Linked DNA regions of Pararoseomonas sp. SCSIO 73927. The protein of the gene in region 2 interacts with the protein of the main gene of each other region in a pairwise test. Links are inferred from orthologs where the notes say so. Each region holds a gene or a part of one and is shown on either strand. Other genes may lie near its edges.

Evidence for each region. Proteins that work in one complex are often made in the same cells at the same time.
Region 1: the proteins of hflC (region 2) and ftsH interact in binary tests that used the Escherichia coli proteins (3 or more experiments, as listed by UniProt). The link is inferred for Pararoseomonas sp. SCSIO 73927 from one-to-one orthologs.

The regions. Positions count from the first base shown.
Region 1 is NZ_CP146232.1:3,809,474-3,814,187, forward strand. The notes cover bases 455-3,395. They hold ftsH (ATP-dependent zinc metalloprotease FtsH), read left to right. Parts: upstream 455-935; coding sequence 936-2,855; downstream 2,856-3,395. Other genes in these bases: tilS (tRNA lysidine(34) synthetase TilS), read left to right, coding at 455-844; folP (dihydropteroate synthase), read left to right, coding at 2,962-3,395. Also shown: more of tilS, read left to right, coding at 1-454; more of folP, read left to right, coding at 3,396-4,020; VQH23_RS17970 (hypothetical protein), read left to right, coding at 4,137-4,714. UniProt on the Escherichia coli protein: Acts as a processive, ATP-dependent zinc metallopeptidase for both cytoplasmic and membrane proteins. Plays a role in the quality control of integral membrane proteins.
Region 2 is NZ_CP146232.1:3,586,915-3,590,987, forward strand. What follows is about bases 1-3,000. They hold hflC (protease modulator HflC), read left to right. Parts: upstream 1-1,062; coding sequence 1,063-1,938; downstream 1,939-3,000. Other genes in these bases: hflK (FtsH protease activity modulator HflK), read left to right, coding at 1-1,066; VQH23_RS16885 (Do family serine endopeptidase), read left to right, coding at 2,157-3,000. In the rest of the region: more of VQH23_RS16885, read left to right, coding at 3,001-3,686; serA (phosphoglycerate dehydrogenase), read right to left, coding at 3,966-4,073.

The DNA of each region.
Region 1 (4,714 bases), 220 kb from region 2 along the record:
GCTGCTGGGGCAGCACCGGGCGGATCAGGCGGAGACATTGGTATTCCGGGCGCTGCGCGGATCGGGCGTGGCGGGGCTGGCGGGCATGGCGGCCGCGCGGCCGGCGGGCGGGGTAATGATCCTGCGGCCCCTGCTGGGGGTGGCGCCGTCTGCGATCGAGCGTTTCCTGGCCGCGCGCGGGCTGGTGCCGGTTCGCGATCCCTCCAACGACGATCCGCGCTTTGCCCGCGCCCGGCTGCGGCGCTCCCTGGGTGACCCGGGCGGCGAAGGGCCGGGGGTGGCGGCGCTGGTGGAGGCGGCCGGGGCCTTCGGGGCGAGGCGGGCGCGGCTGCGGGCGGCGGTGGCGGAGAGGCTGGCAGCGTGCGCTGGCTTCCGGCCGGAAGGGTGGGCGGTGCTGGACGGGCCGGCGCTGGGGCGGGACCCCGTGGCCGAGGCGGCGCTCTCGGTGCTGGTGCAGGCCCTGGGCGGGGGGGCGCACCCGCCAGCGCGGGCGGCGGTGGCCGCGATGCTGGCGCGGGGGGGCGGCAGCCTGGGCGGGGCGTTCTGGCGAGGGCGGTTCATCGGTCGGGAGCCCGGGCGCTGCGCGCCGCGCGTGGCCGCGGCACCGGGCAAGGTGTGGGACGGGCGGTGGCGGGTGGTGGAGGCGCCGGAGGCGGCGTCGGTCGGTGCGGCAGGGCCGGGCTTCGCCCGCGGCGGGGCGGGCGCGGCCCGCCCGGGCCTGCCGGGCTTCGTGGTGGCGGGGCTGCCGGTGCTGTGGGACGCGGCCGGGCAGGTGGTGGCCGGGCCAGGACCCGGGCCGGGCTGGCGGGTGGAGTTCCGGCCGGAATCGGGACCCATCGCGTGAAAGCGCTGTCATGCGGTGGTTCCATGTAGAGCCGGGCATCCCTATCTTGTTCGCTGAGCCGGCAGGACCGGCCAAGGATCGGGACCGTCACGTGAACAATTTCGGCCGCAACCTCGCGCTCTGGGTGATCGTCGCCCTGCTGCTCGTGGCGCTGTTCAACCTGTTTCAGCCCTCGGGGAATTCCTCGCAGCGCGGGATGCAGGTGGCTTACTCCGACTTCCTGAACGAAGTTCAGCAGGGCCATGTGCGGGACGCCACCATCCAGGGGCGCATTGTCTCCGGCCAGCTCCAGGACGGGCGGACCTTCAGCACCTACACGCCCGAGGATCCTCAGCTGATCCAGCGGCTGACGGAGAAGGGCGTGCGCGTGGTGGCGCGGCCGGAGGAGAGCGACGTGAACCCGCTCTTCCAGATCCTCATCTCCTGGTTCCCGATGCTGCTGCTGATCGGCGTTTGGGTCTTCTTCATGCGCCAGATGCAGGGCGGCGGCGGGCGGGCCATGGGCTTCGGCAAGTCCAAGGCGAAGCTGCTGACCGAGAAGCAGGGCCGCGTCACCTTCGAGGACGTGGCGGGCATCGAGGAGGCGAAGAGCGAGCTAGAGGAGGTGGTGGACTTCCTGCGCGACCCGCAGAAGTTCCAGCGCCTGGGCGGCAAGATCCCCAAGGGCGTGCTGCTGGTCGGCCCCCCCGGCACGGGCAAGACGCTGCTGGCGCGCTCGGTCGCCGGCGAGGCGAACGTGCCCTTCTTCACCATCTCCGGCTCCGACTTCGTGGAGATGTTCGTGGGCGTCGGCGCCAGCCGCGTGCGCGACATGTTCGAGCAGGGCAAGAAGAACGCGCCCTGCATCATCTTCATCGACGAGATCGACGCGGTGGGCCGCCATCGCGGCGCCGGGCTGGGCGGCGGCAATGACGAGCGCGAGCAGACGCTGAACCAGATGCTGGTGGAGATGGACGGCTTCGAGTCCAACGAGGGCGTCATCATCATCGCGGCGACCAACCGGCCGGACGTGCTGGACCCGGCGCTGCTGCGCCCCGGCCGCTTCGACCGGCAGGTCGTGGTGCCGAACCCCGACGTGAACGGGCGCGAGCGTATCCTGCGGGTGCACATGCGGAAGGTTCCCCTGGCCTCCGACGTGGAGCCGAAGGTGATCGCGCGCGGCACGCCGGGCTTCTCGGGCGCCGACCTGGCGAACCTCGTGAACGAGGCGGCGCTGCTGGCGGCTCGCACCGGGCGCCGCACGGTGGGCATGCACGAGTTCGAGCAGGCCAAGGACAAGGTGCTGATGGGCAGCGAGCGCCGCTCGCTGGTCATGAGCGAGGCCGAGAAGCGGATGACGGCCTATCACGAGGCCGGCCACGCCCTGATCGCGATGAGCGAGGAGGAGTGCGACCCCGTCCACAAGGCCACCATCATCCCGCGCGGCCGCGCGCTGGGCTTGGTGATGTCCCTGCCGGAGGGCGACCGCTACTCCAAGCACAAGTCCAAGATGAACGCCGAGCTGGCAATGGCCATGGGTGGCCGCGTCGCGGAGGAGATCATCTTCGGGGCGGACAAGGTGTCCAACGGTGCCTCGGGCGACATCAAGATGGCGACCGACCTCTCGCGCCGGATGGTCACGGAGTGGGGCATGTCCGACAAGATCGGCATGGTCGCCTACGGCTCGAACGACCAGGAGGTGTTCCTGGGGCATTCGGTGACGCAGTCGAAGAACCTCTCCGAGGCGACGGCGCAGGCGATCGACAGCGAGATCCGCTCGATCATCGACACGGCCTACCAGCGCGCGAAGAAGACGCTGACCGAGCGGATCGAGGACCTGCACGCCCTGGCCAAGGGGCTGCTGGAGTACGAGACCCTCTCGGGCGACGAGATCAAGAGCCTGCTGCGCGGCGACCCGATCGTGCGGGACCGGCCGGACGAGCCGGTGAACCAGGGGCGGGGCAGCGTGCCCAGCTCCGGCCGTCCCAACCCCCGTCCGGACACGGGCGGGATGCAGCCGGCGGGGGCCTGAGCCACCCTCTGGTGCGGGGCTCCGCGAAGCGCTTCAATGGAACGGGGGCCCTATGCGGCCCCCGTTTCCGTCCGGGGGTGTCGATTCCCGGACGAGGGGAGGGCCGATGGCGCGCTGGGTCGAACCGATGGGGCTCCTGCACGGGCGCGGCGCCCTGGCCGCCGTGGCCGCCGGTGCCGCCGTGCCGCTGGAGGGCGGGGGGACGGCTTTCACCCTAGTCCGGCTGATCGAGGGCGGGGCGACGCTGGGGCTGATCCCCGCCGTGGACACGCCCGAGGACTGGCAGGCGGCGGTCCTCGCGCTCACCAACGCGCCCGCGCCCTTTGCCGGCCTGCCCGATGCGGCGGCCCTGGGCCGGCCGCTGGTGATGGGCGTGCTGAACGTGACGCCGGACAGCTTCTCCGACGGCGGCCGCTACGCCGACCCGCGGGCGGCCATCATGGCGGCAAACGCCATGCTGGAAGCGGGCGCCGACATGATCGACGTGGGCGGGGAGAGCACCCGCCCCGGCGCGGCGCCGGTGGATCCGGAGGCGGAGATCGCGCGGATTCTGCCGGTGATCCGGGAGATCGCGAAGGACGCCCCGGTGAGCGTGGACACCCGCCACGCCGCCACCATGCGCGCGGCGCTGGAGGCCGGGGCCGAGGTGGTGAACGACGTCTCCGCCCTGCGGCACGACCCGGAGGCGATGGCGGTGGTGGCGGATGCCGGGTGCCCGGTGGTGCTGATGCACATGCCCGGCACCGAGCCGGCCACGATGCAGCAGCACGCCGAGTACGCGGACGTGGCGCTGGAGGTGCTGGAGTTCCTGGCCGCGCGGATCGAGGCCTGCGAGGCGGCGGGGATCCCGCGCCACCGGATCGCGGTGGACCCCGGGATCGGCTTCGGCAAGACGATGGAGCACAATCTGGAGCTGCTGGACCGGCTGCCGGTGCTGCTGAACCTGGGCTGCCCGATCCTTGTCGGCGCGTCGCGCAAGCGCTTCGTCGGCACGCTCTCCGGCGCGTCGGGCCCGCGGGACCGGATGGCGGGGAGCCTTGGCGTGGCCGTCTCCGCCGCGGCGCGCGGGGCCGCGATGCTGCGCGTGCACGACGTGGCGGAGACGGTGGCGGCGCTCCGGCTCTGGCGGGCCTGCGCGGGCGGGCCGCCGGAGCCGCAGGGCTGAGCGGGGCCGGGCCCGGCGGGGCGGCGCGGCCGCGCGTCTTTGCCATCGGTACCTCCAACAGCGTCGCCGTCTCGGGCTATCTCAGGGCGCTGGGCGAGGATCCCGGCTTCGCCGCCGTGGACAGCGCCTGCCTGGGGATGTGCCCGAGCGAGCTCTTCGCCTTCCGCCGGCCGCAGTTTGAGCCGGCCGGCTACGACCTCTGCCTGCTGGAATTCGCCTGCAACGACGCCACCCTCCTCGGCGGCCGGATGCTGGATGAGGGGCGGGTACGGGCGGCGATCGGCTGGGCGGTGTCGGAGCTCTCCGCCGCGGGCTGCCTGCCCGTGCTGGTCATTCTTCCCGTAGAGAGCCTGCGGGCGCGCGGGGGCGGCCCGGTGCGCGCGATCTACCGCGACCTGGCGGAGCGCTACGCCCTGCCGTTCCTCGACGGCTACGACTTCCTGGACCGGCTGGCGGGACCGGGCGCGCCGCCCTTCCGGCTGTTCCGGGACAACATGCACATCGAGGTTCCCGTCTCCACCGTGCTCGGCCGCGAACTGGGGCCGGTTCTGCGCCAGGTTCTGGCCGGGGCGCGGCCGGGGCCGGTGGAGGAGGAGCAGGGGGTCGCCCTGGGGCTGGCCGAACTTGCCGCGCGCGCCCTGGGGCCGGTGCGGAGCGTGGTGCGGAGCACGGCGCTGATCGAGGGCACGCTCGT
Region 2 (4,073 bases):
CTGGATGCCGCGCCGCTTCCCCGGCGGGGGCGGCGCCTCCGGCGGCAAGGGGATCGCCGTCCTCGCCGTGCTCGCGCTCGCCGCCTGGGGCGCCTCCGGCATCTACAGGGTGCAGCCGGACGAGCAGGGCATCGTCATGCGCTTCGGCGCCTACAACCGCTGGACCGGGCCGGGCCTGAACTACCGCATTCCCTGGCCGGTCGAGAGCGTCACGACGCCCCGCGTCACGCGGATCAACCGCGTGGATGTCGGCTTCCGCAGCGCCGTCGACACCGCCGTCGTCGCCCAGCGCCCCACCCCCAGCCGCGATGTGCTGGAGGAGAGCATGATGCTCACCGGGGACGAGAACATCATCGACATCGACTTCGCCGTGTTCTGGCGCATCCGCAACGCCGGCGAGTACCTGTTCAACACCCGCAACCCCGAGATCACCGTGAAGTCCGCCGCCGAGAGCATGATGCGCGAGGTGATCGGCCGCACGCCGATCCAGCCCGCGCTGACCGAGGCGCGCGCGCAGATCGAGCAGCAGGTCCGCCAGGGCACCCAGGCCATCCTCGACCAGTACGGCGCGGGCGTTGAGATCACCCAGGTGCAGCTGCAGAAGGTGGACCCGCCCCAGGCCGTGATCGAGGCGTTCCGCGACGTGCAGCGCGCCGCGGCCGACCGCGAGCGCGCCCGCAACGAGGCCGAGGCCTACCGCAACGACATCATCCCCCGCGCGCGCGGCGAGGCGGAGCGGATGGTGCAGGAGGCCCAGGGCCAGAAGGACAGCCAGATCGCCCGCGCCCGGGGCGAAGCGCAGCGCTTCATTTCCGTCCTCTCGTCCTACCAAGTGGCGCAGGACGTAACGATGCGTCGCATCTACCTGGAGACGATGGAGGAGATCCTCCGGAAGAATCCGAAGATCATCGTGGATGACCGGCTCCAGGGTCTCGTGCCTCTGCTGAACCTCGATGCCGGCCGCGCGCCGCCTCCGGCCCGCAACGGCGCGGTACCGCAGCCGCCCCGCCCGGCGGCGCCCACGCCTGCCGCCCCGAGCCCGAGCGTGCAGGGAGCCGCCCGATGAACCGCCTGACCATCGCGCTCGTCGCGGCCGCGATCGTGGTCGTGACCGCCGCCTCCAGCCTCTTCACCGTGCACCAGACGCAGCAGGTGCTGATCACGCAGTTCGGCGAGCCGCGCCGCGTCATCCAGACCCCCGGCCTGCACGTGAAGGTGCCCTTCATCCAGAGCGTGATCGCGCTGGACCGCCGCCTGCTGGACTACGAGGCGCCGGGCGAGGAGCTGATCCTGAGCGACCAGCGCCGCCTGATCGTGGACAGCTTCACGCGCTTCCGCATCACCGACCCGCTGCTCTTCTTCCAGACGGTGGGCGTGCAGGAGAACGGCATCCGCGGCCGCCTGGCCTCCATCGTCTCCTCCTCGCTGCGCCGCGTGCTCGGCAGCGAGTCCCTGCTCAACGTCCTCTCGGCGGGCCGCCTGCGGATCATGAACGAGATCCGGGACCAGGTGAACCGCGAGGCAAAGAGCTTCGGGATCGAGGTGGCCGACGTGCGCGTCCGCCGCGCCGACCTGCCGGAGGAGAACACCCAGGCCATCCTGTCCCGCATGCAGTCCGAGCGCGAGCGCGTGGCCCGCGAGCAGCGCGCGGAGGGCGCGGAGCAGGGGGCCCGCATCCGCGCGGCCGCCGACCGCGACCGCACCGTGCTGCTGGCCGAGGCCACGGCCCAGGCCGACGTGCTGCGCGGCCAGGGCGAGCAGGAGAGCATCCGCACCTTCGCGGACGCCTTCCAGCGCGACCCGGAGTTCTTCGGCTTCTGGCGGAGCATGCAGGCCTATCGCGAGGCCTTTGCCGAGGGCGGGGAGACGCGCCTGCTCCTCTCCCCCGAGAGCGAGTTCTTCCGCTTCTTCCGCGAGCTGCCCGGGACCTCCCGCTAGCCGCCCGGGAAACCGGACCAGGACGGCCCGCCCCCATCCCGGGGGCGGGCCGTTCCGCTTTTCGCACCCAGAGGTGATCGATCCGGTCGCCCTTTGTAACAGGCTGGCCCTTCCGCCCAGCGGGGAATGGTCCAATCTGCGCATCGAGACGCTCCCCGGCCCGTTTCCGCCGCCGGGCGCCGCGTCCCGATGCCATGAAGCCCGAAGGGACACCGCCAGTGCGCCTCCGCACCCCGATCGCCGCCACCCTCGCCCTGATCGGGGCGATGGCCGCGGCGCCGATCACGCCCGTTCTCGCGCAAGTGCCGATGCAGAACGCGCCGACCTCCTTCCGCCCGCTGGCCCAGCAGCTCCTGCCCGCCGTGGTCAGCGTACAGGTCTCCACCAGCCCCGCCGCCCGCAACGCCCAGCGCCCCGACGCGCCGGACGCCCCGCAGGCGCCGCCGGGCAGCCCCTTCGAGGAGTTCTTCCGCGACTTCCTGGAGCGGAACCGTCCCCCCGGCGGCGGGCAGGGCGGCCAGGGCGGCCCCCGCCAGCAGCCGCAGCGCCGCGGCCAGTCCCTCGGCTCCGGCTTCATCATCGACGCCGAGAAGAAGTTCGTCGTCACCAACAACCACGTCGTGGACGGCGGCACCGAGATCAACGTGGTGCTGAGCGACAACACCACGATCCAGGCCGAGGTCGTCGGCACCGACCCGCGCACCGACATCGCCCTGTTGCGCCTGAAGACCGACCGCCAGCTCACCGCCGTGCAGTTCGGCAACTCGGACGAGGCGCAGGTCGGTGACTGGGTGCTCGCCATCGGCAATCCCTTCGGCCTCGCCTCCTCCGTCTCCGTCGGCATCGTCTCCGCCCGCTCGCGCGACATCCGCCAGGGCCTCTACGACGACTTCATCCAGACCGACGCCGCCATCAACCGCGGCAACTCCGGCGGCCCGCTGTTCGACATGCAGGGCAAGGTGGTCGGCATCAACACCGCCATCTACTCGCCCTCCGGCGGCTCCATCGGCATCGGCTTCGCCATCCCCTCCAACCTCGCGCGCGGCATCGTCGCCCAGCTCGAGGATGGCGGGCGGGTGCGCCGCGGCTGGCTCGGCGTGAACATCCAGCAGGTGACGGACGAGATCGGCGAGAGCCTCGGCCTGCGCCCCGCCCGCGGTGCCCTCGTCGCCCGCGCGCAGGAGGACGGGCCGGCCGCCAAGGGCGGCATCCGCAACGGCGACGTGATCCTGCGCTTCAACAACCAGGATGTGCGGGAGATGCGCAACCTGCCCCGCATCGTGGCCGAGACCCGCGTCGGCACCGCCGCCCCGGTGGTGCTGTGGCGCGACGGCAAGGAGGAGACGGTCACCGTGACCATCGCCGAGCTGCCGGCGGAGGAGGCGCAGGCCGGGAACCAGTCCGGCCGCCCCCGCAGCGAGGTGGTGGACCTGGCCGGTCTCGGCCTGAAGGTCGGCCCCATCACCGGCGAGGCGCGGGAGCGCTTCAGCCTGCGCGCGGAGCAGCGCGGCGTCCTCATCACCGAGGTGGACCAGAACGGCCCCGCTGCCGAGCGCGATCTGCGCCCGGGCGACGTGATCGTGGAAGTCCAGCAGGAGCGGGTGAACACCCCGCAGGACGTGCAGAACCGCGTGGAGGCGCTGCGGCGCCAGAACCGCTCCACCGCGCTGCTGCTCGTGGAGGGCCAGCAGGGCCAGCGGTTCGTGCCGCTCCGCATCCGCGAGGAAGGGAACCAGCGGCGTAACTAAGGGAGGCAGGGCCAGGGGGCTCCGCCCCCTGAACCCCAGCCAGGAGCCTGGTTGGACATATATGTCCAACCCTGGACCTGCATGGGGCTGCCGCGGAACTGACGGGACGTGTCAGCCCTCTACGATCAGCACCTGAACCTGCCCTTGCAGTCGCCTCCACGAGTCGAGGCGCACCATCAGCGAAGGTGGGACCAACTCGAAGAAGAAGATGATGGTGAGGGGTCCGGGGAGAGGAAGAATTCTTTCTTCCTCTCCCCGGGACATCTCGTCAGCGAAGGATCAGACCCGCTCGTAGAGTAGCCGAGCCCGCACGGTCCCGGGCAGTGCGCGCAGCTCCAGCAGCACGGCATGCGCGTCCGCCAGGCCCTCCGCATCCACCACCACGTA